2 regions of the Kitasatospora sp. NPDC032150 genome follow, and region 2 is predicted to be linked to the other one. Evidence: predicted binding sites of a transcription regulator. Region 2 holds the regulator's gene; the other holds the start of a gene.

Region 1 (7,010 bases), on a different contig from region 2:
CCAATCGTTTCCGGCCACTCTCTGCCCCCCGACCGCCCCCTTGACGTGCCGAGGTGCTACTGCGTGACTGTCGACCACCTGAACCGCTTCCTGCTCGAGTTCTCCGCGATACTCCTGTTCGCGGTGGTGGCCGTGCGATTCTCGACCCGATCAGGGTTGCCGAGTCTGCTGATCTACCTGGGCATCGGCGTCGCCATGGGCCAGAACGGCCTCGGAGTCACCTTCAACAACGCCGAACTCACCCAGGTCCTCGGCTACGCGGCCCTGGTGGTGATCCTCGCCGAGGGCGGTCTCAAGACCAGTTGGCAGGCGATAAAGCCGGTCCTGCCGGCCGCCTCGGTACTGGCGACCCTGGGCGTGGCGGTCAGCGTCTTCGTCACCGCGGCCGGCGCGCACTGGCTGGCCGGATTCGACTGGCGGGTCTCGCTGCTGCTCGGCGCGATCGTCTCCTCCACCGACGCCGCGGCGGTCTTCTCGGTGCTGCGGATGGTACCGCTGCCGTCCCGGCTGACCGGTCTGCTGGAGGCCGAGTCCGGCTTCAACGACGCCCCCGTGGTCATCCTGGTGGTCGCCTTCGCCACCACGGGGCCGCTGGACTCCTGGTACGTACTGGTCGGCACGATCATCGCCGAGCTGGCCATCGGCGCCGTCGTCGGCCTGGTCGTCGGCAAGCTGGGGGCGTACGCGGTCAAGCACGTCGCACTGCCCTCCTCCGGCCTCTACCCGATCGCCGTGATGTCGCTGGCCGTCCTGGCCTACGCGGGCGGCTCGCTGCTGCACGGCTCCGGCTTCCTGGCGGTCTACACCGCCTCGGTGATCCTCGGCAACGCCAAGCTGCCGCACGGTCCCGCCGTCCGGGGATTCGCGGACGGGCTGGCCTGGATCGGGCAGATAGGCATGTTCGTGGTGCTCGGCCTGCTGTGCACCCCGGAGACCATGGGCTCGGCGTTCGTCCCCGCGCTGGTGATCGGCGCGGTGCTGGTCTTCGTCGCCAGGCCGGCCTCGGTCTTCGCCACCCTGACGCCGTTCCGGCTGCCCTGGCGCGAGCAGGCCCTGCTGAGCTGGGCCGGACTGCGCGGGGCGGTGCCCATCGTGCTGGCGACCATCCCGCTGGTGGCCGAGGTGCCGCAGGCGCAGCAGGTCTTCAACATCGTCTTCATCCTGGTCGTGGTCTTCACCCTGGTCCAGGGCCCGACCCTGCCGCTGGTCGCCCACGGCCTGCGGATCTCCGAGGGTGCGATGGGCCAGGACCTGGGCATCGAGTCCGCGCCGCTGGAGCACCTGCACGGCCGGCTGCTCTCCGTCGCGCTCTCCGCGGAGTCGAAGATGTCCGGCGTCGAGGTCGGCGAGCTGCGGCTGCCCGCCGGGTCCGCGGTCACCCTGGTGGTCCGGGACGACAGCAGCTTCGTGCCCGACAAGACCACCGTGCTGCGGGGCGGCGACGAACTCCTGGTGGTCACCACCGAGGAGGTCAGCGAGGCCGCCGAGCGCAGGCTACGGGCGGTAGACCGGGGCGGAAAGCTTGCCGGTTGGCTGCACGGTCGCTAGATTCCTACCTTTTCCACGCTGTTCACCATGCATTGATCGCGTGGAACCGGTCCGCAATGCGTACTATGGACCGACATACCTGTTTCGATCACCGAAAATCCGCAACATCTGTCTGATGCAGAGTTGGCGCGACCGCTCGGCGGCCGTGGTCCCTCCTCTGCCGGCCCGCTTCCGCGATTCCCCCGGCCGGCGTGGACCCGGTATCTACCCCGGTCAACGCACGAGAGGACAACTCTCGGCGCTACCGGGCCGCCCCATGCCCGGTGAGTGCTACCAGGCAGCAGGAAGGACCGACCGTGACGGCGCGCCGAACGGTCGCAGAGCCCACTCCCACCCGCGTCGGCTACGGCACCCTGCTCCGCACCCCCGGAGCCTGGACCTTCCTGGTCCCCGCCTTCGCGGCCCGACTCCCCTACGCGATGCTCAGCGCGGGCATCGTCCTGCTCATCCAGAGCGCCTACGGCTCGTACGGCACGGCCGGCCTGGTGGTGGCCTTCGCCGCCGCGACCCAGGCGCTGATCGGACCGCAGACCGGCCGGCTCTCCGACCGCTACGGCCAGGCCGCCGTGCTGCTGCCCACCGTCGCGGTGCACGCGGTCTCGGTGGGCGCGCTGATCGCGCTGGCCCTGGGCCACGCCCCGACCTGGACGCTCTTCGTGTCCGCAGGCGTGGCCGGTGCCAGCGTGCCGCAGATCGGCGCGATGGTCCGGGCCCGCTGGGTGACCAGGCTCTCCGACTCGCCCAAGACGCTGAACACCGCGTTCGCCTTCGAGTCCGTGACCGACGAGTTCACCTTCGCGATCGGACCGGTGCTGGCCACCGGCATCGCCGCCCTGGTCTCGCCCTCGGTGTCGCTGATCACCGAGGCCGCGCTGACCGTGATCGGCGGCCTGGCCTTCGCCGCGCAGCGCGGCACCGCGCCCGCTCCGCACCTGTCCGTACCCGGCGCCGAGCAGGCCTCGGCGCTCGCCTCGCCCGGTGTCCGGCTGCTGGCGGGCTCCTTCCTGGGCGTGGGCTCCGTCTTCGGCGCCATGACCGTCACGGTGGCGGCCTTCGCCAGGGCCGAAGGCCAGCCCGGCCTCAACGGCGTGGTGTACGGCATCTTCGCGGGCGGCAGCATGCTGGCCGGCGTGCTGTACGGCATGATCGCCTGGCGCCGCTCCGTCAAGCAGCGGATGCTCGGCAGCTACACGCTGCTGGTCCTGGGCTGCTCGACGCTCTGGGCGATGCCCAACCTGACCGCGCTGGCGATCGCCGGCCTGTGCTGCGGTCTGGCCATCGCACCGACCTTGATCAGCGGCTACACCCTGGTTGAGACGCTGGTCTCGGCCGGCGCCAAGACCGAGGCGTTCACCTGGCTGACCGGTGCGATCGGCCTCGGCCTGGCCGCGGGTTCGATCGTGGCCGGGCTGCTGGTGGACGCGCACGGTGCCCGGGCCGGCTTCGTGGTACCGGTCGTCGGGGCCGGGATCGGCCTGGTCGCGCTGGTGTCGCTGCGGCGACTGCTGGACACTCCCACCGGGCCCGGCCGCATTGCGGCGCAGGGTGGGGCCAAGGTGCAACTGGCCGGCGCTTCCAAGGGCTGAGACGCGTCCGCTGCCCCGGCCCGTACCGGGCCGGGGCAGTGATATCTCACACCCGATGTCGCTGGACTGATCCAGCGGAATGCCGCATCATTGACCGTCGTTAGCACTCATCAGGCGAGAGTGCCAGGAGGAAGACAAGTGCCCACGTACCAGTACCAGTGCACCGAGTGCGGCAACGGCCTGGAGGCGGTGCAGAAGTTCACCGACGAGGCGCTGACCACGTGCCCCGACTGCCAGGGGAAGCTCCGCAAGGTCTTCTCCGCTGTCGGCGTGGTCTTCAAGGGCTCGGGGTTCTACCGCACCGACAGCCGGTCCTCCTCGAGCAGCTCGGTGAGCTCCTCGTCCTCCACCTCGTCGGCTCCGGCAGCCTCCCCGGCTCCGGCAGCGAGCACCAGCACCAGCACCAGCACCAGCACCGCGAGCTGACGTCGGCACCGCCGTCCGCGGCATCCGCACGAAAGGCCCGGGTTCGGAACCGAACCCGGGCCTTTCGTATGACCGCACCAGCCTTGTGGGTGAACGAAGTTGTCCACAAGGCCGGGTTTTCCACAGGAATTCGAGGGGGCATTCCGCGGCGGGTGCGGTGCGCGCAGCCTGATGCGCATGACGACGTACCTGGCGAACCAGCCGCGCTGCCACCCGAACGCCACCACGACCGCCACGACACCCTCGGCCGTGCCGCCGCGGCGCACCGTTCCGCCCTTCCCGCCGATCCGGGGCGGGGGGCGACACCGGCTCCAGCAGGCCGTCCGGCACCGGCCCGGGCTGCTGGTGACGGGGCTGCTGGCCGCCGCCACGGCGATCACCGCCGGTCCGCTGCGGCCCGGCCCACCGCCGCCCGCCACCCCTTCGACGGCCTCGACAGCGGCCGGGCCGACTGCCACTCCGCACTGCACCGGAACGGCGCCGCCCGGCGGCTGAGATCCGCGCAACCCCGGTGCGGGGCCTCGGTCAGCGGTCAGCGGTCAGCGGTCAGCGGTCAGCGGTCAGCGGTCAGCCACCGTGGTGCGGCGGCCGCTGGCTCAGGTACCAGTCCAGGCCGCGCCCGCCACTCTCCCCCGACTCCGGGCGCTCGCCCCAGCCCCGGTCGGTGTCGTCCCCCGTCTGGCGGTCCAGCGGGTCGCCGAAGACCAGCTTCGCCTTCGGCCGGGTCGGCTCTTCCTGCTCGGCCATGTCTGCTCCGATCCTTGTCAACTGCATCCAGCGTAGGCGGCACGGCAGCAGCGGCCTCGGACAGCGAGGCCCCGGTCCGGCCGGCACCGGACCAGGGCTCCGGGAGAACCGGGTGTCAGGCTGCCTCGAAGCCCGCGTGGTCGGCGATCTTCTTCAGCTCGGCGAGCGCGTGCTTCTCGATCTGGCGGATTCGCTCCCGGGTGAGTCCGTGCTGCTTGCCCACCTCCGTCAGCGTGCGCTCGCGGCCGTCCTCCATTCCGTACCGGGAGCGGATGATGGAGGCCGTCCGGTCGTCGAGCCGGCCGATCAGGTCGTCCAACTCCTCACGGCGGAGCATGACCATCACGGCGTCCTCCGGGGAGACCGCGCCGGTGTCCTCGACCAGGTCACCGAACTGGGTCTCACCCTCGTCGTCCACGGACATGTTGAGGCTGACCGGGTCGCGGGCCCAGTCGAGCACGTCCTTGATCCGGTCCTCGGTGGTGTCGAGTTCGGCCGCGATCTCGGCGGGCTCGGGCTCACGGCCCAGCTCCTTGGCCTTCTCACGCTGCACCCGGCGGATCCGGCCGAGTTCCTCGACCAGATGGACGGGCAGTCGGATGGTGCGCGACTGGTCGGCGATCGAGCGGGTGATCGCCTGGCGGATCCACCAGGTCGCGTAGGTGGAGAACTTGAACCCCTTCGCGTAGTCGAACTTCTCGACCGCTCGGACCAGGCCGGCGTTGCCCTCCTGGATCAGGTCGAGCAGGGGCAGGCCGCTGCGGGGGTACCGCCGGGCGACCGCGACCACCAGGCGGAGGTTCGAGCGGATGAAGACGTCCTTCGCGCGCTCGGCGTCGTCGGCTATCGCCTCCAGCTCCTTGCGCGTGGTGCTCTCGGGAACGGCGTCCTCGTCCAGCAGGTGCTGGGCGTAGACACCCGCCTCGATGCGCAGCGAGAGCTCGACCTCCTCGGCGGCATCGAGCAGAGGTGTCCGGGCGATCTCGTCGAGGTACATGCCGACAAGGTCGCGGTCGGCCTCAAGGTTGTTCGGGCGAGCCGAACGAGGGTGGTCGGCACTGCCGCGAACGACGGCACGAGTGGCCATGCTTGCTCCCTTGCTGCTGGTGCCGGTCTGCCTTGGTCTTCACCCCCGACGGGGCGAGCCAGGGCCGAAGAGAGGAGGCAGAGAGATGAAGGCAAAGAGATGCGGGCCTCTGAAGGCTCACACGTAACGATCCAACGCACAGATTTCGGACAACATTCCCAACTAACCCAGATTCTTCGCGCGATGCAGTATCCTGCGCAATTTGGCCCATGATCGCGCACATTGTGCGACCGAGCAGGTGCGGACGGTGTCGACAATCACCCCGTCCACCGGATCAACGAACGAGATCCGACATCCGCAGCTTCTCCTCACAAAAGATGCAAAATTGCTATCGGTACGGTGCGGAGTCACCTCGGCCCCTGGGAAGGTGTCAGCCATGCACCTGTCCATCGACGGCGCCACCGCCGCCACCGCACGGCGCCGCCATGGCCGATTGATCGAGTCCGCGGCGTTGACTCTCGGCTGCGCCGCCCTTCTGGGGGTGCTCCTGGCCCTGGTGGAGAACCACTGGGGCCCGCTGGCCCGACTGGATCGCGACTGGGTGGATTCGCTGCACGGCTACGCCCGCGACCACACCGCCTGGGCGGCGTCCATGCAGATGGTCTCCGACCTCGGCGGCCCGACCGTCACCCGCACCCTGCTGGGCGTGACGGCGGCCTGGCTCTGGGCGATCGGCGCGCGGATGCTGGCCGGGTGGGCGGCGGCCCAGATCCTGCTCGGCTGGCTGGCCAACTGGGGCGGCAAGGCGCTGGTCGGCCGCACCCGGCCGCACTTCGCCGACCCGGTCTCGTCCGCCTCGGATGCCGCCTTCCCCTCCGGGCACGCGATGGCCTCGGCGATCACCGCCGCCGCCCTGGTGATCCTGGTCTGGCCGCACGCCAGCCGGGCCGGGCGGGCGGTCGCCTGCACCATCGCGGCACTCGCCGTCCTGACCATCGGCTGGACCAGGATCGCCCTCGGCGTGCACTGGCCCAGCGACGTCCTGGCCGGATGGCTGACGGCGGGCCTGGTGGTCGGAGGGGTGACGGTCGCGGTCGAACTGTGGCGGCCCCGCGCACTGAGCCGGGACGTGCGCCGGGTCGACTGGCGAACCAGACCGAGGGTGCAGCGCGTCCTGGCCTCCGGAGCGGGGGCTGGAACCCATCGCGAAAGTGGATCCGCCGCCACCCCTGACGGCCAGTGAGAAAGGTCACATCTCATTGGGGTGACCGTCGGGGAGGAATCGGTAGAGTGCCGCGCCCGCCGAAGTCCCCCGCATCAGAGCCGGGAAATACCACTGCAAATCCGGTCATTAGGGACCGACTTCCACCGGGTTCGTCCGGAATGCGGGCCAATCAGTGCCACTGGGAGATCTCGGGCGCGCGGCACACCGCTCCCCATCGGGTGCCGAGTTAAGGCAGACTTCTCCGGCTGGGTGCACCCGCGCCCAGCCCGGGGGAACCAAGCACGACGGCGCGGACCGAGCCGGTCGTACGAGGCAGTACCGGCTCCGTACACCAAGGGACCGCCGGACAGCGGTCTGCGGAAGCCCCGTGACCGCGCACTGCCCAGGCACCGAGTGACGGGGGTCCGATGACCATGCACACGACGGGCGAGCCCTCCGGCTCGTACGGCGA
Region 2 (7,010 bases):
ACGTGCACTATCAGGTCGCCTCGGCCGCCGCCGCGCAGATGCGTCACGCCGCGGCCGTGCAGCGGGATCGACTGGCCGGACTGGGTGCCGGGGCGAATGTCCACGTCCTCCAGGCCGTCCAGGGTCTGCAGCGGCACCTGGGTGCCGAGCGCCGCGGCCGTCATCGGGATGGTGACGGTGCAGTGCAGGTCGTCGCCGCGCCGCTGGAAGACCGCGTGGCTGGTCTCGGCGATCTCGACGTAGAGGTCGCCCGCCGGGCCGCCGCCGGGGCCGACCTCGCCCTCGCCGGCCAGCTGGATCCGGGTGCCGTTGTCCACACCGGCCGGGATCTTGACGGTGAGGGTACGGCGGGCGCGCACCCGGCCGTCGCCGGCGCACTCGGGGCACGGGGTCGGCACGACGGTGCCGAAGCCCTGACACTGCGGGCAGGGACGGGAGGTCATGACCTGGCCCAGGAAGGACCGGGTGACCTGGGAGACCTCGCCCTTGCCGCGGCACATGTCACAGGTCTGCGCGGAGGTGCCGGGTGCGGCACCCTCGCCGGAACAGGTGGTGCAGGTCACGGCGGTGTCGACCTGGAGTTCCTTGGTGGTGCCGAAGGCGGCCTCCTCCAGGGTGATCTCCAGACGGATCATCGCGTCCTGGCCGCGCCGGGTCCGCGAGCGCGGGCCGCGCTGGCCGGAGGCGGCGCCGAAGAAGGCGTCCATGATGTCGGAGAAGCCGAAGCCCGCCGCACCGGCGCCGAAGCCGCCCGCGCCACCACCGCCGTTGGGCGACAGCGGGTCTCCGCCGAGGTCGTACACCTGCCGCTTCTGCGGGTCGGAGAGCACCTCGTAGGCGGCGTTGATCTCCTTGAACCGCTCCTGCGTCTTCGGGTCCGGGTTGACGTCCGGGTGCAGTTCGCGTGCCAGGCGCCGGAACGCCTTCTTGATCTCGTCCTGCCCCGCATCCCGTCGGACGCCGAGTACCGCGTAGTAGTCCGTGGCCACCAAATGCTCCGCTTGTTCCGCCTGTAGAAGTGCTTGCGACTGGTCGCCGCCGGTTCAACCAGCGGCCTGTGCTATGACTCGGCCAGGATCTGACCCACGTACCGGGCCACCGCTCGCACCGCCCCCATTGTGCCCGGATAGTCCATCCGGGTCGGACCGATCACCCCGAGTTTTGCCACACTCTGGTCGCCGGAACCGTAACCGACCGAGACGATCGAGGTGGAATTGAGCCCCTCGTACTCGTTCTCGTGACCGATCCGGACCGTCATTCCGGCGTCCGCCGTCTCACCCAACAGGCGGAGCAGTACCACCTGCTCCTCCAGTGCTTCCAGCACCGGCTGGATGGTGAGCGGGAAGTCATGTCCGAAGCGGGTCAGATTGGCCGTACCGGCCAGCATGATCCGCTCCTCCTTCTGCTCGGCCAGCGTCTCGAACAACGTGGCGAGCACCACACTGACCGTCGGCCGGTCCGACGACTCGAAGGCCGCCGGGAGTTCCTCCAGCGCGCCGGGCACCTCGGGCAGCGGGCGGCCGACCGCGCTGGCGTTGAGTCTGGACCGCAGATCGGCCAGCACGTTCTCGCCGACCGTGCCGGGGCAGTCCACCAGCCGCTGCTCGACCCGGCCGGTGTTGGTGATCAGCACCAGCATCACCTTCGCCGGGGCCAGCGCCACCAGCTCGATGTGCCGCACCGTGGACCGGCTGAGCGAGGGGTACTGGACCACCGCGACCTGCCTGGTCAACTGCGCCAGCAGGCGGACCGTGCGGGCCACCACGTCGTCCAGGTCGACCGCGCCGTCCAGGAAGTGGCGGATCGCCCGACGCTCCGGCGCGCTCATCGGCTTGACCTCGGCCAGCCTGTCGACGAACAGGCGGTAGCCCTTGTCGGTCGGGATCCGCCCGGCGCTGGTGTGCGGCTGGTGGATGTAACCGTCCTCCTCCAGCGCCGCCATGTCGTTGCGCACGGTGGCCGGTGAGACCCCGAGGTTGTGCCGCTCGACCAGGGCCTTGGAGCCGACCGGCTCCTCGGTGCCCACGTAGTCCTGGACGATCGCGCGCAGTACCGCCAGCTTGCGCTCGTCCAGCGGACGACGGGGCTCGAGCCGGCGCGCGTCCGGCTTGCGCTCGTCAGCACTGCGCTCGCTGTACACGGCACGCACCTCCGTCTTCGTCCGTTGAATCCCTTGGCCGACCGGCCCCTTGGCACTCTGGAAGGCAGAGTGCCAGAACCGTACTTGCCAGTGTACGGCCCGGCTCCGACGGCAGGAACGGGCCGCCCCGGTGATCCTCGTCGGATCCGGGGTACGAAGTCGGTGCCCCGGGGCGCCCGGGGTGGCAGCATCGAAGGCGAGCGATGTAACGAAGGAGCAGAGATGTCGGCTTCATCCCAGCACTCCCGCTTCGCACCCGATCGTGGCCTGACCGGGCGGATGGTCATCACCATGTTCCTCATCGGCCTGCTGTACGTGGGCTTCACGGGAGTGCTGATCGTCCTGCTGCGCGGGGCGTGGCCGCTGATCGTGCTGATCTCCGGCGGGCTCTTCGTGGCCCAGTTCTGGTTCAGCGACAAGATCACCGAGCGGGCGATGGGAGCCCGGCCGGTGAGCCCCGAGCAGTACCCGCAGCTGCACGGCACCATCGACCGGCTCTGTGCCATGGCGGACATGCCCAAACCCAGGGTGGCGGTCGCCGACAACGACATGCCCAACGCCTTCGCCACCGGCCGCAACCCGCAGAACGCGGTGGTCTGCGTGACCACCGGCCTGCTGCGCCGACTGGAACCGGAGGAACTGGAGGGCGTTCTCGCCCACGAGCTCTCGCACGTCGCGCACCGGGACGTCGCGGTGATGACGATCGCCGGTTTCCTCGGCGTACTGGCCGGGATGATGACCCGGATCGCGCTGTACGGCGGCTTCCTCGGCGGCGGCAACCGGAACAACAACGACAGCAACGCGGCCATCGCCATGCTGGTCATCCCGCTCGTCAGCATGCTGGTGTACGCGATCAGCTTCCTGCTCACCCGGCTGCTCTCGCGCTACCGCGAGCTGGCCGCCGACCGGGCCGCCGCCCAGCTCACCGGCAGGCCGAGCGCGCTGGCCTCGGCGCTCACCAAGGTGACCGGCCAGATCGCGGCCATCCCCAGCAAGGACCTGCGCCAGGCGCAGCCGTACAACGCCTTCTACTTCGCGCCCGCGCTGAGCGCCCGGGAGACCGCGAGCCAGCTGATGTCCACCCACCCGACGCTGGAGCAGCGGCTCGCCCAACTCGCCACGATCTCCGCCCAGCTCGGCCGCTGATCGCCACCTCGCACAAGGGGACCACCGTGGGATTCCTGGACGCCCTCTTCGGCCGCACCAAGCCGGTCAAGCCCGATCTCGACCAACTGTTCGCCGTGCCCTCGGCGGCCCTCACCCTGGAGGCCGCGACCTCCTTCCGGCCGACCGGCCTCGGCTCGGTCTGCTTCGCCGCCGTGGAGGGCGGTGTGTTCGGCGAGGTGCAGCGCCAGGTCCGGGCGCTGCTGGACGCCGACACCGAGCGCGGCGGCGCCCCGGTCGAGGCCAGCCGGGACTCCTACGGCTACTCCTGGCTGCTCGCCCGGCACTCCCCCGGGCAACTGCCCGAGCTGGTCAACGACCTGCACGCGGTCAACAGCGAGCTGGAGGCGAACGGCTTCGGCCCCCAGCTGCTCTGCTCGATCGTGGCCTTCCAGGACGACGCGGGCCGGCCGTTGGGCCTGGTCTACCTCTACAAACGCGGCACCTTCTACCCCTTCGCCCCGCTCCCCGGCGAGAAGCGCGACAACCCGCTGGAGATCCAGGTGAAGGCGCTGCTCACCGACGACCTGCGGATCGAGCCCGACCTCTCCCGCTGGTTCCCGGTCTGGGGCGCACCCGGCCTCTGAGCGGCTACCAGGTGAACGCGGCCTCCGCGTGGGCGAGGTAGTACTGGATGTCCTGGTAGCTGAGCCAGGCCTCCCACATCTTGCGGGAGGCCCCGTCGCCCCAGGGGTTGCCGAGGCAGATCCGGCCGCCGGGGACGTCCACGTCCTTGACGAAGTACGCGTGGCTGGTGGCGAGCCGGCCGCCCATCAGGGTCTCCCGGTCGCTCCCGTGACCCTTGGTGCCGACGGTGACCGCCTGGCCCCGCGACTTGCGGTCGGCCATCTCGTGGATCAGCCAGGGCGAGCTGATGTCGAGCTCCTGCACCGGCTGGGCGGTCAGGAACGCCAGTGCCCGCGCGGCGTAGCCGCCGTTGGCGATCTCCTCGTACCCCCGGTGCCACTGGGCGACGGCCTTCTCGTAGTAGCCGGGCCAGGTCTCGGCGTAGCGCGGGTCGTCGCTGTGCCCCTTGGCCCCGTACAGCGTGTTGCCGACCATCGGCAGGTCGGCGACCACCGTCACGTCGTACGGCCGGCCGTTCTCGTAGAGCGTGAAGGTGACCGAGCCGTTGGCCTCCTGGCGCAGATGGCGCGGGGCGTAGGTCGGATTGGCCTGCAGCACGGCCTGCATGGCGGTGAGCATCCAGCAGGTGCCGAACCGGCCCTGGTCCATGTCCTGCCAGCTCATCGGCTCGGTGGAGGCCGAGACGCGCTGCCAGCTCTCGGTGAAGTACGCCCCGTCGATCTGGGCGAAGGGCCCGGCGGGCAGCACCCAGCCCGGCGTCCCGCCCCGCCTCTCGTCCTCCGGCAGCACCTTGTACGTCGGCTGGGTGCAGGGCATGGAGTCCCCGATCAACATGGTCGCGTACGGACTGACCGCGCGCAGCAGCCAGTTGAAGACCTCCTGCTGTCGGTAGAAGTCGTACGCCTCCTCCCCGCCCGCGTCGGTGACGTGCATCAGCTCGTCCCAGCGCAGCAGCCCCTGCGGGCCGAACCGCCGGATGACCAGGTCGAGTTCACTGGGCGGGAGCGGCACCAGCAGGTTGCCGACCTGGTCCAGCAGCGAGCGGGCCGGGTAGCGGTCGGTGTCGGCGAAGAGCGCGTCCCAGGCCTGGCGGCCGACCGCCTCGACCCGGGCCGGGTCCGGCGGCGGGCCCGGCGGCTGCCAGGGGCGCTCCACCACGGGGTGGCCGTCGGGTCGGTAGTCCAGCCGTTCGATGCCGACCTCGTCGGCGATCCCCTTGGCGATGTTCACCGCCGCCATGACCCCACGGCCGAACGGGATGAAGTCGGCCACATTGTTGGCCGCCTGCTGCCAGTTGTTGCGGTGGTAGGCCACGCACCCTCCCCCGGTCGGTTTTCCGCCGCTGCCCAGCCGATGAGCGGCTAAGAGGATACGAGGCTTTCCCGACACCACCGCCGGTGCCCCCGGTCACACGCCCGCCTGCTGAGTCCGCACCAGGTTTCATATAGTCGGCCGCATGCGCAGCAGGCAGTACGGACCCGACCTGACCCCGCCGTGGAAGCGGCCTCAGCCCGCGCCGGAGGTGGCCGCCGAGCGTGACCTGGTGGTGGAGGAGGTGAGCACGGGGTTCTGCGGGGCCGTCGTGCGGTGCGAGAAGACCGCCGAGGGCCTGACCGTCACCCTGGAGGACCGCTTCGGCAAGCACCGGGTCTTCCCGCTGACGCCCCGTGGCTTCCTGCTGGAGGGGAAGGTGGTGACGCTGGTCCGCCCGGCCGGGACGGCTCCCGCCCGGCAGCACAACGGGGCGGGGCCGGGCCGTACCGCCTCCGGTTCGATCGCGGTGCCCGGCGTGCGGGCCCGGGTGGCCCGGGAGTCGCGCATCTACGTGGAGGGACGGCACGACGCGGAGCTGGTCGAACGGGTCTGGGGCGACGACCTGCGGATCGAGGGCGTGGTCGTGGAGTACCTGGAGGGGATCGACGACCTCCCCGCGATCGTCGCCGAGTTCGCGCCCGACCCGGGACGGCGGCTCGGTGTCCTGGTAGACCACCTGCTGCCCGGCACCAAGGAGCACCGGATCGCCGCCCGGGTCACCGGCGAGTCCGTGCTGGTCGTCGGCCACCCCTACATCGACATCTGGCAGGCCGTGAAGCCGGGGAGCGTCGGCATCCCGGCCTGGCCCGCCGTCCCGCGCGGCGAGGTTTGGAAGGAGGGCGTCTGCCGCCGCCTCGGCTGGCCGGTCGACACGCCGGCCGCCTGGAAGCGCATCCTGGCCTCGGTCCGCAGCTACAAGGACCTGGAGCCCGAATTGTTGGGCAGGGTCGAAGAACTGATCGACTTCGTGACGGCCGGTCAGCCGTAGGACCAGGGGGCGTCCCGGCACGTCCGCCGGGACTCAGTCCACCAGATCGCGCACCACCGCGTCGGCCAGCAGCCGCCCCTGGAGGGTGAGCACGGCCCGCCCGTCCTCGAACGCGGCCTGGTCCAGCAGGCCGTCCGCCAGCGCACGTTCGGCCGCCCGGCGCCCGGCGGCGGCGAGCAGCGAGAGCGGGCACCCCTCCCGCAGCCGCAGTTCCAGCAGGATCCGCTCGACCCGCCGGTCCTCGTCCGGCAGTACCTCCCGCCCCTGCGCAGGGGTCCGCCGCTCCGCGAGCGACTGGGCGTACGCGGCGGGGTGCTTGCGGTTCCACCAGCGGACGCCGCCGACGTGGCTGTGCGCACCGGGGCCCGCGCCCCACCAGTCGGCGCCGGTCCAGTAGAGCTCGTTGTGGCGGCACCGCCCGGCCTCGGTGGTGGCCCAGTTGGAGACCTCGTACCAGGAGTACCCGGCGGCGCTGAGCGCCTCCTCGGCGATCAGGTAGCGGTCGGCGTGCACGTCGTCGTCCACCATGGGCAGCTCGCCGCGCTTGATCCGGGCGGCCAGCTTGGTGCCCTCCTCGACGATCAGCGAGTACGCGGACACGTGGTCGGGCCCGGCGCCGATCGCGGCGTCCAGCGAGGCCCGCCAGTCGTCGTCGGACTCACCGGGAGTGCCGTAGATCAGGTCGAGGTTGACGTGCTCGAAGCCCTCGGCCCGCGCCTCGGCCACGCACGCCTCGGGCCGGCCCGGGGTGTGGTGCCGGTCCAGCAGGGAGAGCACGTGCGGACGGGCGCTCTGCATTCCGAAGGAGATCCGGTT

What was found. The regulator HrcA, encoded in region 2, represses chaperone genes, less so after heat shock. The targets are predictions, from matches to a motif close to TTNGCACTCNGNNNNNCNGAGTGCNAA.
Region 1: a site for HrcA is predicted at 3,235-3,261, ahead of ACZ5ON_RS15145 (FmdB family zinc ribbon protein). Genes of this name have one in related genera too.

What each region holds. Positions count from the first base shown of each region.
Region 1 is NZ_JBVIMH010000011.1:13,032-20,041, reverse strand. Features, by position in the region: gene ACZ5ON_RS15155 (potassium/proton antiporter) at 64-1,548, shown strand; gene ACZ5ON_RS15150 (MFS transporter) at 1,845-3,134, shown strand; gene ACZ5ON_RS15145 (FmdB family zinc ribbon protein) at 3,273-3,560, shown strand; gene ACZ5ON_RS15140 (hypothetical protein) at 3,738-4,055, shown strand; gene ACZ5ON_RS15135 (hypothetical protein) at 4,128-4,307, opposite strand; gene ACZ5ON_RS15130 (sigma-70 family RNA polymerase sigma factor) at 4,423-5,394, opposite strand; gene ACZ5ON_RS15125 (phosphatase PAP2 family protein) at 5,771-6,577, shown strand; gene murJ (murein biosynthesis integral membrane protein MurJ) at 6,967-7,010, shown strand, end outside.
Region 2 is NZ_JBVIMH010000020.1:23,919-30,928, forward strand. Features, by position in the region: gene dnaJ (molecular chaperone DnaJ) at 1-989, opposite strand, end outside; gene hrcA (heat-inducible transcriptional repressor HrcA) at 1,061-2,074, opposite strand; gene htpX (zinc metalloprotease HtpX) at 2,363-3,286, shown strand; gene pspAB (PspA-associated protein PspAB) at 3,313-3,891, shown strand; gene ACZ5ON_RS22955 (C2 family cysteine protease) at 3,896-5,206, opposite strand; gene ACZ5ON_RS22960 (DUF3097 domain-containing protein) at 5,349-6,194, shown strand; gene hemW (radical SAM family heme chaperone HemW) at 6,228-7,010, opposite strand, start outside.